2 regions of the Leifsonia sp. RAF41 genome follow, and region 1 is predicted to be linked to the other one. Evidence: predicted binding sites of a transcription regulator. Region 1 holds the regulator's gene; the other holds the start of a gene.
What was found. Region 1 encodes HspR, which represses chaperone genes until heat shock. Its sites were predicted from a motif close to AAGTTGAGTCNNNNNGACTCAACTT; they were not measured.
Positions count from the first base shown of each region.

Region 1 (7,351 bases):
GGCCGATGGGCCCGCATCCGGTGACCAGCACATCCTCACCCACGACCGGGAAGGCCAGTGCGGTGTGGACGGCGTTGCCGAGCGGGTCGAACAGCGCACCGACCTCGGGCTCGATCGCGCTGTGGTGCACCCAGACGTTGGTGGCGGGCAGCACGAGCTGCTCGGCGAACGCTCCGTCGCGCTGCACGCCGACACCCTGCGTGCGGATGCACATCTGGCGCCGGCCGGCACGGCAGTTGCGGCAGGTGCCGCAGACGATGTGCCCCTCGCCCGACACCAGGTCGCCGACCTCGACGTCGTGCACCAGGGGGCCGACCTCGATGACCTCGCCGAAGAATTCGTGGCCGGGGATGAGCGGGGCCTTCACGGCCGACGCCGCCCAGTCGTCCCAGCGCTGGATGTGCAGGTCGGTGCCGCAGATGCCGGTGCGTAGGACGCGGATCCGGACATCCTCGGGGCCCATCTCGGGCTCGGGTCGGTCGACCAGTTCGAGGCCGGGTGCGGCCTCGCTCTTGAACAGGGCTCTCATCGTCGCTTCCTCGTGGGAGTCGGTGTGCTTCATCGCGTGACCGCAGCCGCCTTGTGGGCGGGCCCGGCCGAGATAGAGCCTAGACCAGCGGTCCGGGGACGGACGCTAGAGTGCACGCATGAAACGCGCGCTGATCGTCATCGACCTGCAGAACGAGTACGTGACCGGCCATCTGAAGATCTGCTACCCCGACCTGCTCACGTCCATCCCGAACATCGAAGTGGCGTGGGATGCGGCTGACGACGACGACATTCCGGTCGTGGTCGTCCAGCACATCGAGGACGAGGGCGCGCCGGTCTTCGCACGCGGTTCGGAGGGCGCGGCCCTGCATCCTTCTATCGCCGACCGGGTGCCCGCCCACGTGGTCACCAAGGGCAGCGTCTCGGCCTTCCCGGGTACCGACCTGGAGGCATGGCTTCGCGAAGCCGGCGTGGATACGATCACGATCGCCGGCTACATGACCCAGCACTGCTGCGCGGGGACGGCCCGGGATGCGGCCGAGCTGGGCTTCACCGTGGAGTTCCTCTCCGACGCGACCGGGACGCTCGACCTCGTCAACGAGGCCGGCGCGATCTCGGCGGACGCCCTCCACCGCAGCGTGCTGGTCACCATGCAGTCGGAGTTCGCCGCCGTTGCGACGACGGAGGAGTGGACGCTGGCGGTCGAGGCCGGCGTCGCACTGCCGGGATCGAACCTCTGGGACAGCACCGGCCACGCCCGGCACCCCGCCAAGCACGCCGAACTGCACAAGCTCATGCGCGAGGTCCGAGCCGGGATCGATCGCGAGATCGCCGCCGGCGAGGCGCACAACATCGAGAACACCCTCTACGTCGGCCAGGGCGTGTCCTCGCTCTGACACTCGCCGTGCGCGCCGGCCGCCGAGTGGTGAGTGGATGCTCCAACCGGCGTCGAGTGGTGACATCATGTCGCAACTCGGCGAGAGGGCGGTCGCGAGCTCAGCGCTCCAGTGGACGCCAGACGACGACGGAGGTGCTCCGTCGCGTGCGCGTTCCGGCGCGCAGCGAGACGACCTCACCCTCCGAACCGGCGGCGAAGACGCGGCGGCCCGGACGGTTCAGGAGCTCGTCGGCCAGCGCCGACTCCAGCTCGCGGATCCGGCCATGGAGCTCGCCCACCTGGTCTTCGAGCTCGATGATGCGCCGGATGCCCTCCAGGCTCACGCCCTCGGAGCCGAGGCGCGCGATCTCCTGCAGCTTGGCGATGTCGCGCATCGAATACCGGCGCGACTTTCCGGCCGTTCGGCTGGGGCTGACGAGTCCGAGCCGGTCGTACTGGCGGAGCGTCTGCGGGTGCATGCCCGCGAGCTCTGCCGCGATCGAGATCACGAAGACCTGGCTGTTCTCGTCCATCGTCAGCTCCGGGCCTTCGTCAGGATGTCGTCGCGCGGGTTCTCGTCGGGCAGCTTCGCGGCGAACGCCTCCAGCGCATCCTTCGCCTCGGCGGAGAGGTGCGACGGGACGGCGACCTGCACGACCGCGAGCAGGTCGCCCGTGCCCTTGCTGGTCTCCACGCCTCGGCCCTTCACGCGCAGGACGCGTCCACTCGGGGTTCCGGGGGCGACGCGCAGCTTGACCGGGTCTCCGCCGAGCGTCGGGACCTCGATGGTCGCGCCGAGCGCGGCCTCCGCGAAGGTCACCGGCACGTTGACGCGCAGGTTGAGGCCGTCGCGCTCGAAGACCGGGTGCTTGCGGACGGTCACGGTCAGGACGATGTCGCCCGCCTCGCCGCCGTCCGGGCTGGGCTGACCTTTGCCGCGCAGCTTGATCTTCTGCCCGTCGGCGACCCCGGCCGGGATCTTCACCTTGATCGGCTTGCCGTCGGACGCCTGCAGCGTGATCGTCTCGCCGCGCGTGGCGGTCAGGAAGTCGATGGTCGTGTGGGCGGTCACATCGCGACCGCGGGTCGGCCCGCCGTAACCGCGGTAGCCGCCCGTCGTCGAGCCGAACCGGCCGTTGCCGAACAGTCCGCCGAAGACGTCGTCGAACCCGCCGCCTCCCTGCTGGAAGGTATAGCTCTGCTGGCCGCCCTGGCCGCCCTGGCCGAACATCCCACCGAAGACGTCGTCGAACCCGCCCTGCGCACCCGAGCCGGGCGCGGTGAACCGGGCGCCCGTGCCCATCGCGCGGATCTGGTCGTACTCCTTGCGCTCCTCGGGGTCATTGAGCACCGAGTAGGCCTCGCTGATCTCCTTGAACTTCGCCTCCGCGGCGGCGTCGCCGGGGTTCGAGTCGGGGTGGTACTTGCGCGCCAGCTTGCGGTACGTCTTCTTGAGGTCGGCCGCGCTGACGTCCTTGGAGACGCCAAGCACTTTGTAGAAGTCCTTGTCGAACCAGTCCTGGCTAGCCACGGGCGCCTCCTCTCAGGTCGTTGTCTATCGTGGATGAAGTCTGTATGTTTCGCGCGCACACGGCGACCGGAGCGGCGGGACGCATGTCCCGCCGCTCCGTCATGTGCTGCAACCGGCTCAGGCCGGCACCGCGACGACGACCTTCGCCACCCGGACGGTGGTGGAGCCCAGCCGGTAGCCGGTCTCCACGACCTCGGCGACGGTGTCCGCCGTCACGCCGGGGGTGGGCTGCTGGAAGATCGCCTCGTGGATCTGCGGGTCGAAGGGCTCGCCCTTCTCGCCGTACGGGGTGAGGCCGAGACGCTCGACCGCGGTGCGGAGCTTCGCCGCGATGGACGAGAACGCGCTGCCCTCGCCCAGGTCGCCGTGCTTCTCCGCCCGCTCGAGGTCGTCGAGCACCGGGATCAGGCCCTTCACGGCATCCCCCACTGCGCGCTCGCGCTCGATCTCGCGGTTCGCCTCCGTGCGCTTGCGGTAGTTCGCGTACTCCGCGGTCACCCGCTGGAGGTCGGCGAGGCGCTCAGCCGCAAGCTGCTCGGCGGTCGTCTGGCCGGAGAGGATGTCGAGGTCGTCGTCGCTCAGGATGTCGCCCTCCTCCTTCTTCTCCTCGGCCGGGCCGACGTCGACGAGCTCCTCGTGGGAGAGGTCGTGCTCGCCGGCGTCGTCCTGCGGCTCACCGTCGGGCTGCCGGACCTTCCCGGTCTCGGGGTCGATCTTCCGCTTGTCGCGGATGATCGGCTCCTCGCGTTCTGGCTCTTCCGAGCCACCGTTCTGGTCCGACATCGTTACTTCTTCTCCTCGTCGTCGACGACCTCGGCGTCGATGACGTCCTCGTCGTCGGAGGACTGCTCGCCCTGCTGACCCTCGGCCGGCTCGGATGCCGCTGCCTCCGGAGCCTGCGCGGACGAGTAGATCGCCTCGCCGAGCTTGCCCTGGCTCGCGTTGAGCTTGTCGTACGCGGTCTTCACAGCGTCATCGTCTTCGCCCGCGAGCGCGGTCTTCAGCCCGTCGACGTCGCCCTGGACCTCGTTCTTGACATCCTCGGGGAGCTTGTCCTCGTTGTCCTTGATCAGCTTCTCGATCGAGTAGACGAGCTGCTCGGCCTGGTTGCGGGTCTCGGCGGACTCGCGGCGCTTCTTGTCCTCCGCCGCGTGCTCCTCGGCCTCGCGCACCATGCGCTCGATGTCGTCCTTCGGCAGGCTGGACCCGCCAGTGATCGTCATCGACTGCTCCTTGCCGGTGCCCTTGTCCTTGGCGGACACGTGCACGATGCCGTTGGCGTCGAGGTCGAAGGTGACCTCGATCTGCGGGATGCCGCGGGGCGCCGGGGCGATACCGGTCAGCTCGAAGGTGCCGAGCGGCTTGTTGTCGCGAGTGAACTCGCGCTCGCCCTGGAAGACCTGGATCGCGACGGACGGCTGGTTGTCGTCGGCCGTCGTGAAGGTCTCGCTGCGCTTGGTGGGGATGGCCGTGTTGCGCTCGATGAGCTTGGTCATGATCCCGCCCTTGGTCTCGATGCCGAGGGACAGTGGGGTGACGTCGATGAGGAGGACGTCCTTGCGCTCGCCCTTCAGGACACCGGCCTGCAGGGCGGCGCCGACGGCGACGACCTCATCCGGGTTCACGCCCTTGTTGGGGTCCTTGCCACCGGTCTCCTGCTTCACGAGCTCGGAGACGGCGGGCATGCGGGTCGAACCACCGACGAGCACGACGTGCGCGATGTCGCCGACCTTGATGCCGGCCTCGCGGATGACATCCTGGAACGGCTTCTTGGTGCGGTCGAGGAGGTCGCTGGTCATCTGCTCGAACTGGGCGCGGGTGAGCGTCTCGTCGAGGTTGGCCGGGCCGTTCTCGGTCAGCGAGAGGTAGGGCAGCTGGATGCTGGTCGACATGCTCGACGACAGCTCCTTCTTGGCCTGCTCCGCCGCCTCCTTCAGTCGCTGCAGGGCGATCTTGTCCTTGGAGACGTCGACGCCGGTGCTGTCCTTGAAGCGCTTGATCAGCCAGTCGACGACGCGCTGGTCCCAGTCGTCGCCGCCGAGGCGGTTGTCGCCGGCGGTGGAGCGGACCTGGATGGTCGAGAAGTCGTCGTCCTTGCCCACTTCGAGCAGGGAGACGTCGAACGTGCCGCCACCGAGGTCGAAGACGAGGATGAGCTCGTCCTCCTTGCCCTTGTCGAGGCCGTACGCGAGTGCGGCAGCGGTGGGCTCGTTGATGATGCGGAGCACGTTGAGGCCCGCGATCTCGCCGGCCTCCTTGGTGGCCTGGCGCTCGGCGTCGTTGAAGTACGCCGGAACGGTGATGACCGCGTCGGTGACGGTGTCACCGAGGTACTGCTCGGCGTCGCGCTTCAGCTTCTGCAGGATGCGGGCCGAGATCTCCTGCGCGGTGTACTTCTTACCGTCGATGTCGGTGGTCCAGTTGGTGCCCATGTGGCGCTTCACCGACGATATGGTGCGGTCGACGTTGGTCACCGCCTGGCGCTTGGCGGTCTCGCCGACGAGGACCTCGCCGTCCTTGGTGAAGGCGACCACCGACGGGGTGGTGCGGAAGCCCTCCGCGTTCGCGATGACCGTGGGCTCGCCGCCCTCGAGCACCGAGACGACGGAGTTCGTGGTTCCGAGGTCGATTCCTACTGCACGTGACATATGTGCTTTTCTCCTTTGTTGCTGGCTTGTGGGCCGTGAAAGTCTGGGGTCAAGACTTGAGCCTCGACGACTCAACACTGCCATCCACGCGGGACCGTGTCAAGATGTCGACGTCAAAACTTGAGTACACATGACTCAACTTTCAGGAAGCCGCACGTATTCCGCGCTCAGCCGGCGAGAGTGCCCTCGGCCGCGGCGTTGGGCGCGGGGTCGGGCAGCCGGCGCATCCGGAAGGCGTTGCCGACGCCGAGCAGGCCCGCCAGCAGCGGCACCAGTAGGGCGACCTGCAAGGAGATCGGCCGCGACTCGGTGTTGATGCGAATGACCTCGGCCTGCACCGCAGGCGGCTCGGTCGCCAGCAGCTCGGCGAGCTTGGTGTTGGACATGACCTCGGCATCCGTCTCCAGCACCTGCGAGATCTGCTGCTTGTCGTCGGGCGGGAGGACCGTGCTCGCATCCGTCTTGGCCGTGAACGTCGTCGCCAGCGTCGCCAGCATGATCGCGCCCGCGAACGCGAGCCCGAAGGAGAGCCCGAACGACCCGGCGGCCGAGTTCACGCCCGCCGCCTCGCTGACCCGCTCATCCGACACTGGGGAGAGCGTGTAGTTGTTCAGCTGCGAGACCAGCAGTCCCAGCCCGCAGCCGGCGACGATGAGCGGCAGGGTGAGGTACCAGCCGGACGTGGCGATCGGCACCAGGGGGATGATCGACGCGATCCCGACGACCACGAGCACGAAGCCCCACAGGATGAGCGACGCCGGCCTCCGCTTCAGCCTGCGACCGGCGAGCAGGGCGACTACGAACATACTCAGCGACAGCGGTGCGATGGAGAGCCCCGACCACAGGGCGTTGTATTCGAGCACCATCTGCAAGTAGATCGGCAGCGCGATCATCGTGCCGCCCAGCGCGATCTGCTGGAGTAGCTGGCCGGACACCCCCGACTGGAACAGCTTCGACCGGAAGAGCCCCGGGTCGAGCAGGGTGGGCTTCGACCGCCGCGATCGGTACCGCAGCCAGATGACCAGCGAAAGCAGCCCGGCGACGCCGACGAGGATGATGAGCAGCACCCGCTCTCCGCCCTCCTGCCAGACCAGGATGCCCGTGACGATGCCGCCCATGCCGATGACTGAAAACAGTGCGCCGACCAGGTCGATCGACCGCTCGCCGGTGTATGGGACGTCCTTCACCAGGCCGATCCCGGACAGCACGACCGCGATGATGACGGCTTCGAGCAGGAAGCCGACCCGCCACGACAGGAATGTGGTGATGAAGCCGCCGAGCAGCGGTCCGACCGCCGCCGCGATCGCCGCGGATGCTCCGACGAGCGCGTAGACCCGCTTCTGCTGGGCGCCCTCGAAGTTGCCGTGGATGAGGGACTGCATCGCCGGCAGGAGCAGGGATGCGCCGATGCCGCCGATGACCGCCCAGAACAGAATGATCGCCCCGAGGTTCTGTGCCAGGGTCATCGCGATGGCGCCGACGGCGTACCCGAGCAGCCCGAGGACGTAGGCGAGCTTGCGCCCGATCAGGTCGCCCGTCTTGCCGCCGATGAGGATGAACGCCGCCGACACGAGCGCTTCGAGCGCGATCGCGCTCTGCACCCCGCTCACCGTCGTGTGGAGGTCGTGGACGACTGCCGAGATCGAGACGTTCATCAGCGACGTGTCGACGACCAGCACGAACATCGCCATCGCGAGGAGGAGCGCAAGGCGCCCGTTGAACGTGGTCGGCGTCGCGTTTCCGCCCGCCGAGCTTGCAGCCGACATGACCCACCTCTCGTCTGGCGTCAGGGAAGCACACGACGCG
Region 1 is NZ_JBFREB010000001.1:3,102,095-3,109,445, forward strand. Features, by position in the region: gene tdh (L-threonine 3-dehydrogenase) at 1-529, opposite strand, end outside; gene AB4Y74_RS15065 (isochorismatase family protein) at 648-1,385, shown strand; gene AB4Y74_RS15070 (heat shock protein transcriptional repressor HspR) at 1,486-1,899, opposite strand; gene AB4Y74_RS15075 (DnaJ C-terminal domain-containing protein) at 1,902-2,897, opposite strand; gene AB4Y74_RS15080 (nucleotide exchange factor GrpE) at 3,015-3,680, opposite strand; gene dnaK (molecular chaperone DnaK) at 3,683-5,545, opposite strand; gene AB4Y74_RS15090 (MFS transporter) at 5,713-7,311, opposite strand.

Region 2 (7,351 bases), 2.1 Mb from region 1:
CGAGCACGTAGTCGCGCCGCTCCTTGGTCAGCGTGTAGCCGTTGGCGGCGCCGTTCTCCTTGTTGTCCGGCTGGTCGATGCGCAGATTCGCGGGGTTGTTCAGGATGGCCGCGAGCGTCGCCGCCTGCGCCAGGTCGAGCTTCGCGGCGGTCGTGTTGAAGTAGTACTGCGCAGCGGCCTGCACGCCGTACACCTGGCCGCCGAAGCCGACCACGTTGAGGTAGCCGGTGAGGATGTCCTTCTTGCTGTAGGTCTTCTCGACCTGCACCGCGTAGCGCATCTCCTGCACCTTGCGCTGCAGCGTGACGCCGGCGGCGTCGGCGTAGCAGGCCTGCACCTTCTTCTCGCTGGTGAGCGCCTCGCACTTCTCGACCTCGACGTTCTTCACGTACTGCTGCGTGATCGAGGAGCCGCCCTGCACGTTGCCGCCCGCGACGGTGGAGACGGCGCCGCGAACGGTGCCCCAGATGTCGACGGCACCCTCGGTGTAGAACCGCGGGTCCTCGGCCGACACGGTCGCATCTTTCACGGTCTGCGCGATCTGATCCCAGGAGACGTCCTGCCGATTCTGAGCGAAGAATGTCGCGATCGGCACATCCTGACCGCCCTGCTTGGCGTAGACGGTCGAGTTCTGGGCGAACTGCTGGATGTGCAAGTCCGCGGGAAGCGCGTTGAAGTCGCTAGCACCGGCAGCGGCCGCCGCCCCGGCCCCGAGGAACCCCGGCAGCATCAGCAGCGAACTCAGCACGGCGGCGACCAACGCCAGCCCCAGGAACTGCGCGATCAGCCCGCCACGGGTGCGGGCGGGCTTCAGCTCGAAGCGCTTGACGGGCTCCAGCCGCTCGTCGAGGGCGGCCAGGCGTTCGGGCAGGCGGGATCGTTCGGAAGCGGGCACGCCCTCCAACCAACCAGCCGTATCTGGGCGAGTCCAGGGGGTTGCGTGTGCGTCGGTGAGTAGTCCCTCAGGATGTGCACATCGTGACGGTCGTGGAGGCGCTGGGGCCGCGCGATCGAGTGGGCGCAACACGCCGTTACGGTTCGTGGGATAACGGCGTGTTGGGACCACTCGATGCGCAGAGGCCGCGGGGGCCGCGGGAGAGGCCGGGATGCGCGAAGGCGCCGGCCCTGAGAACAGGGTCGGCGCCTTCGCGTGGGGTGGGGCGGGGCGGGTTACGCCGCGAGCGGCAAGGCCGCGGGGGCGGTGACCCGGAGGTCGCCGGCCTCGGCGTCTACGGTCACACGGCCGCCCTCGGCGAGCTCGCCGCTGACCATCAGCTCAGCGATGCGGTCGTCGACCTGGCGCTGGATGACGCGGCGGAGCGGGCGGGCTCCGTACTCCGGCTCGTAGCCGGCGTCCGCGATCCAGGCGACCGCCGCATCCGTCGCCTCGAAGGCGATGTCGCGGGCGGCCAGGCGGGAGGCGGTCGCGTTCAGCAGCAGGCGGACGATGTCGCGCAGCTGCTCGGCGTCCAGCTTCCGGAACAGCACGATCTCGTCGATGCGGTTGAGGAACTCGGGGCGCATCGCCTCACGAAGCTTGCCCATGACGCGGTCGCGGATGTCCTTCTCCGACGAGAAACCGTCCGAGTCCGCCGGCACGAATCCGAGCGCACCGGAACGCGACGCCAGGAACTCCGAACCGAGGTTCGACGTCATGATGACCACCGTGTTGCGGAAATCGACCGTGCGGCCCTGACCGTCGGTCAGGCGACCGTCGTCGAGCACCTGCAGCAGCAGGTTGAACACGTCCGGGTGAGCCTTCTCGATCTCGTCGAACAGCACCACCGAGTACGGGTTGCGGCGCACGCGCTCGGTCAGCTGGCCGGCCTCGTCGTATCCGACGTATCCGGGAGGGGCACCGACCAGGCGGGCGACGGTGTGACGCTCGCCGAACTCGCTCATGTCGAACCGCAGCATGGCCTTCTCGTCACCGAACAGGGACGCCGCGAGCGACTTCGCCAGCTCGGTCTTGCCGACACCGGTCGGGCCGAGGAAGAGGAAACTGCCGACAGGACGGCCCTCGTCACCGAGACCGGTGCGATTGCGGCGCACCGCCTTCGCGACGGAGACGACCGCGTCGTGCTGGCCGATCACCCGCTCGTGCAGCTCCGACTCGAGGCGCGCCAGGCGCTCACGGTCGGCCTCGCCGACACGGGACACCGGGATGCCCGTCGAGCGCGACACGATCGCCGCGATCTCGGGCTCGCCCACCACCGCATCCACTCGGGGGGCTGAGGCGAGCTCGTCCAGCGAGTGCTGAACCGTCTCGATCTCGTCGCGCAGACGCGATGCCTCCTCGTAGTGCTCGGCCGCGACCGCGGAGTTCTTCTCGGACTCCAACGTGGCTAGGCGCTCCATCAGGGCGGACGTGTCCACGCGCTTGCCGAGCGACAGGCGCAGGCGAGCGCCGGCCTGGTCGATCAGGTCGATGGCCTTGTCCGGCAGGAAGCGGTCGGAGACGTAGCGGTCGGAGAGCTCCACCGCGGCACGGATCGCGTCAGCGGTGTAGCGGACCCCGTGGTGGTCCTCATAGGCAGGACGGAGGCCGTCGAGGATGAGCACCGCGTCCTCCACGGACGGCTCGCCGACGGTCACCGGCTGGAAGCGGCGCTCCAGCGCCGGGTCCTTCTCGATGCGGCGGTACTCCTTGAGAGTGGTGGCACCGACCAGGTGCAGGTCGCCGCGGGCCAGGCGGGGCTTGAGGATGTTGCCGGCGTCCATGCCGCCGGACTCGCCCGAACCTCCGGCACCGACCACGGTGTGCAGCTCGTCGATGAAGACGATCAGCTCAGCGGTCCCGGCGCTGATCTCGTCCATGAGCGCGGTGAGCCGCTCCTCGAAGTCGCCGCGGTAGCGGGTCCCCGCGACCATGGCCGCCAGGTCGAGCGAGACGACGCGCTTCTCCTGCAACTGCTCGGGCACATCGCCTGCGACGATCGCGCGGGCCAGGCCCTCGACGATCGCGGTCTTGCCGACGCCCGCCTCGCCCACCAGCACCGGGTTGTTCTTGGTGCGCCGGGAGAGGATCTCGACCGTCTGCTCGATCTCGTCGAGCCGGCCGATGACCGGGTCAAGCTTGCCGTCGCGCGCGAGCGCGGTCAGGTCGGTGCCGAACTGGTCGAGCATCGGGGTCTGCGACCCACCCTCGGAGCCGAGGGAGTCGCCCGGGTCGCCGGCGTCGACCGTCGCGCGGTCGCCCAATGCGTCGCTGAGGGCCTCGGGCGTCACGCCCGCGGACTGCAGCACCCGGCCGGCCGGGGCGTCCCGGCCGATCACGAGCGCGAAGAAGACGTGCTCGGGGTCGATGTAGGTGGAACCGGACGCCTGGGCGACCTGGTACGCGTGGAACAGTGCGCGCTGCAGCGCACCGGTGATGGATGCGCCGTCGGCGCGGATCACGTCGCTGGAAGCGGGCAGGCGCGACTCGGCGGCCTGCGCGACCCGCGACGGGTCGACGCCGATGCGCCGCATGGCGTCAGCGGCCGGCTCCTGCTCGGCCATCACGCGCAGGACGTGGAGGGCGTCCAGCTCGTTGTGACCGTGCTGCAGGGCGAAGCGCCCCGCCTCGGCGAGGATCTCCTGGGTGCGGCGGCTGAGGAAGCGGCTGATGTCGATCGAGCGTGCATTGCGCGCACGCTCACCCGCGAGGTACCGCGCAAGGAACTCGTCGAACGAGTTGTTGCTGTCACCGTCGGGAGTGAAGTTCTCAGGCACGTGTTCTCCTGTTTCTGAAAGTTGAGCCTTGTGCACTCAAGTCCAACGCAGGAGGGGGAGCTTTATTCCGGGGTCCGGCAACCAGTTGATTCGCTGAGGGAGGTGGTGTCAGTCCCCCGCGTCGAGCGCGTCGAGCGCCGCCACATCCTCGGCCGAGAGCTCGAAGTCGACGTCGGCATTCTCGACGATTCGGCTCGGCGTAGTCGACTTGGGGAGAGGCAGGATGTCCTTTTGCAGCAGGTAGCGGATGCTCACCTGTGCGACCGACTTGCCGTACTTCTCCGCGATCGCGGCGATGTCGGCGTTGTCGAGGAGGCGTCCGGTCGCAAGCGGCGAGTAGCCCTCGACGAGGATGTCGCGCTCCTGGCAGAACGCCGTCGTCTCCGGCTGCGTGTTGCCGACGAACCAGCGGATCTGGTTGGCATGCGGAAGGACCTCCGTCGCGTCGATGAGCGACTCCAGGTCGGCCACGGTGAAATTGCTGACGCCGATGGAGCGGGTGCGGCCGGCCTCGTAGATCTCCTCGAACACCTTCCAGACCTCGATGTTGCCCGCGCGGTGGTCGCTGCCGATCGCGTTCCACGGCCAGGGCGCGTGGATGAGGTAGAGGTCGATCGCACCGAGGTCCAGCAACTCGGTGGAGCGGTCGAAGGCGTGCCGCGCGCCGTCCGCATCCTTCACCTCCGCCGGACACTTCGTCGTGATGAAGATCTCGTCGCGCCGCACCCCGCTGTCGCGAACCGCGCGCCCGACGCTCGCCTCGTTTCCGTAGGCGCGGGCCGTGTCGATGTGGCGGTAGCCGGCGTCGAGCGCGGTGCGAACGGAGTCGTAGGTCTTCGGGCCGTCGGGGATCTGCCAGGTCCCGAAGCCGATCTTGGGGATGGCGACCCCATTGGAGAGCGTGAACGTGTCGGTCAGTGCGGGCATGCGTGTGTTCCTCTCGAAGGATGCGGTGCGGCACATGGTAGCCCCGCCGGGCGAATCAGTTGAGCGGGTCCGGGCTCCCGTTGCGCAGGTGCTCGTACACGACCGACGTGCGGACGTCCGCGATCTCGCGCCGTTGGGTGAGCCGGTCGATCACGAACGCGTACAGACTCTCGTTGTCGGCGACGGCGACATGGATGATGAAGTCCTCGTTCCCGCTCGTCACGAACACGCCGAGCGTCTCGGGCAACCCCGCCACCCAGTCCCGGAAGCCCTCGATGACGGGACGCGACGGCGGCCGAATGCGCACCGCGATGAGAGCCTGCACGGGGCGGCCGATGGCGGCGAGGTCCACGTCGAGCATGGCGCCGCGAATGATGCCGCGCCGCCGCAGGGCTCTGGTGCGTTCGAGTGCGGTGCTCGGCGAGACCCCGACAGCCGCGGCGACCTCGCGGTTGCTGCGCCGCGCATCCGACTGGAGTTCGCGCAGGATCGCCCGATCAAGTTCGTCCATGTCGAGCAGAATAGCGGTTCTGCCGAATGATGTTCGGCCTTCGTGCACGGGGCTCGCATTTTCAGTAGATTCGGCTCGCTCAGACCGAACGAAGGGACACGCGTCATGACGAAGACCGTCGGCTTCCTGCCGCACGAGGTGGACACCGGGGCGCCAACGCGGTCGGCCCGGCTGAAGTGGGTGGTCGTCGTCCAGGAGTCCCTGCCAGCGGGTATCGCGGCGAATGCGGCCATCTGCGCGGCAGCGGCCACGGCCGACCGGGTCGATGGCCTCCTGGGCCCGGAGGCCGTGGATGCCGACGGCACCGTCCATCCGGGCCTCCCCTGGGCGGGCTGCTCGGTGCTGCGTGCATCCGGAGAGCAACTGGCTGCGATCCGGGCGAAAGCGGACACAGCAGAGGACGTCTTCGTCGCCGACATGCCGGCCGCGGCGCAGCTGACCCGCATGTACGACGAGTACCTGCGGGCGGTCGCCGATACCGAGTCGGACGCTCTGCCCTACTATGCGGTGAGCATCGTCGGACCGCGCAACCGCGTGGATCGCATCGTCGGAAAGCTCGCGCTGCTCTGAGCGTCACTCTGAGCGCGCCCCGTGGTGCCCGATGTCGGACCCCTGCGCTACCGTCGGCGCATGGAGATCATCCTCGTTCCCGGATTCTGGCTCGGAGCCGACGCCTGGCGGGAGGTGACGCCGGTCATCGAGCGGGCGGGGCACCACGCGCATCCCCTCACGCTGCCCGGGTTGGAGCCGGGCGCGAGCGACCGCGGACGGATCACGGTTCCCGACCAGGTGGACGCGATCGTCCGGCAGATCGACGGGGTGGGCGATGCTGGCGAACGGGATGTGGTCCTCGTCGGCCATTCGGGCGGCGGTCCGCTGGCGTATGCGGCGACGGGTCTGCGTCCGTCCCGCATCTCACGGACGGTCTACGTCGACTCCTGGCCGCTCGGGCCGGGCGGTGTCATCGCCTCGGACATGACCCCGGTCGACGGCGAGATCGACCTGCTCGCCTGGGAGGACTTCGAAGACGCCGACCTGATCGACCTCACCGACGAGCAGCGCGACGAGTTCCGGCGCACCGCCGTCCCCGAACCGGGAGCGATCCCGACCACCCCGATCGAACTGGCCGACGACCAGCGGCGGCGAGCTGTCCCGGCCACAATCGTCGCGTGCGAGTTCACCCCGGCCGACCTGCGCTCCTGGGTCGACGGCGGCTCACCGGTGCTGGCGGAGGTCGGCCGACTCGAGCGCCTGGAGGTGGTCGAGCTCCCGACCGGGCACTGGCCGATGTTCACACGACCGGCAGAGCTGGGCGCCCTGCTGGCGGAGGCCGCCGACCACTGACGACCGTCCAGAGCTGATGACCGCGGTCAGTGCTGCAGGGCGCTCTTCAGCAGGATGACGACGATCCCGAACGACCCTGTCACCACCGCGCCGGCGAGGCACACCAGCATCCTGCGACCGCGTCTGCGGAAGACCGAATAGCCGAGGAGCGCGAGCATCAGCACCGCCAGCCAGAGCGCCAGACCGACCCCGAAGTCGGCGGGCAGGATGCCGAGGGCGGCGAGAAGCAACGGCACGCTGGGCACGATGGCCGCCTCCAGCATCCCGCCGGACTCGGCGAGAGCGTGACGGATCGAGTCGCGCACCCGATTGCCCGTGTCGTCCGCGTCGCCCTGGAAACCGAGCGCCGTCGAGTAGACGTGGGCGAGCCAGAAGATGAGGATGCTCACCACGCTGAACACCAGCAGGCGCACCGCCGACGCCTGATCGTCATCGACCTTTGAGGCCGCCGCAACAACGCTCGCGTACACGATCGTGCCGTAGATCGCGGCCGGCGACCCCCAGTGCCGCCACAGCCCACTGTGGGTCGGCGAATCGCGCCCGGCCGGCGGGCTTCCCGACTCGTTCAGGTCCATCGCCGGCGTGTGGCCGCACTCTCGAGGGCGGCGTCCAGGTCGATCGCCGCCCGGATCAGCGCCAGGTGGGTGAACGCCTGAGGGAAGTTGCCGAGCTGCAGACCGGACGGGTCGACCTCCTCCGCGTACAGGCCGACGTGGTTGCCGTAGGTCAGCATCTTCTCGAAGGCGTACTGCGCCTCCTCCAGCCGGCCTGCGTCCGTCAGGGCCATGACGTAGAAGAAGGAGCACAGCGAGAAGGTGCCCTCCTCGCCCGGGAGCCCGTCCGGCGAGGCCGCCG
Region 2 is NZ_JBFREB010000001.1:1,025,505-1,032,855, reverse strand. Features, by position in the region: gene AB4Y74_RS04885 (penicillin-binding protein) at 1-895, opposite strand, end outside; gene AB4Y74_RS04880 (ATP-dependent Clp protease ATP-binding subunit) at 1,171-3,714, opposite strand; gene AB4Y74_RS04875 (aldo/keto reductase) at 3,823-4,641, opposite strand; gene AB4Y74_RS04870 (Lrp/AsnC family transcriptional regulator) at 4,697-5,152, opposite strand; gene AB4Y74_RS04865 (DUF2000 domain-containing protein) at 5,258-5,722, shown strand; gene AB4Y74_RS04860 (alpha/beta fold hydrolase) at 5,783-6,496, shown strand; gene AB4Y74_RS04855 (hypothetical protein) at 6,523-7,071, opposite strand; gene AB4Y74_RS04850 (glycoside hydrolase family 15 protein) at 7,062-7,351, opposite strand, start outside.
Region 2: a site for HspR is predicted at 3,733-3,757, ahead of AB4Y74_RS04880 (ATP-dependent Clp protease ATP-binding subunit). Genes of this name have one in related genera too.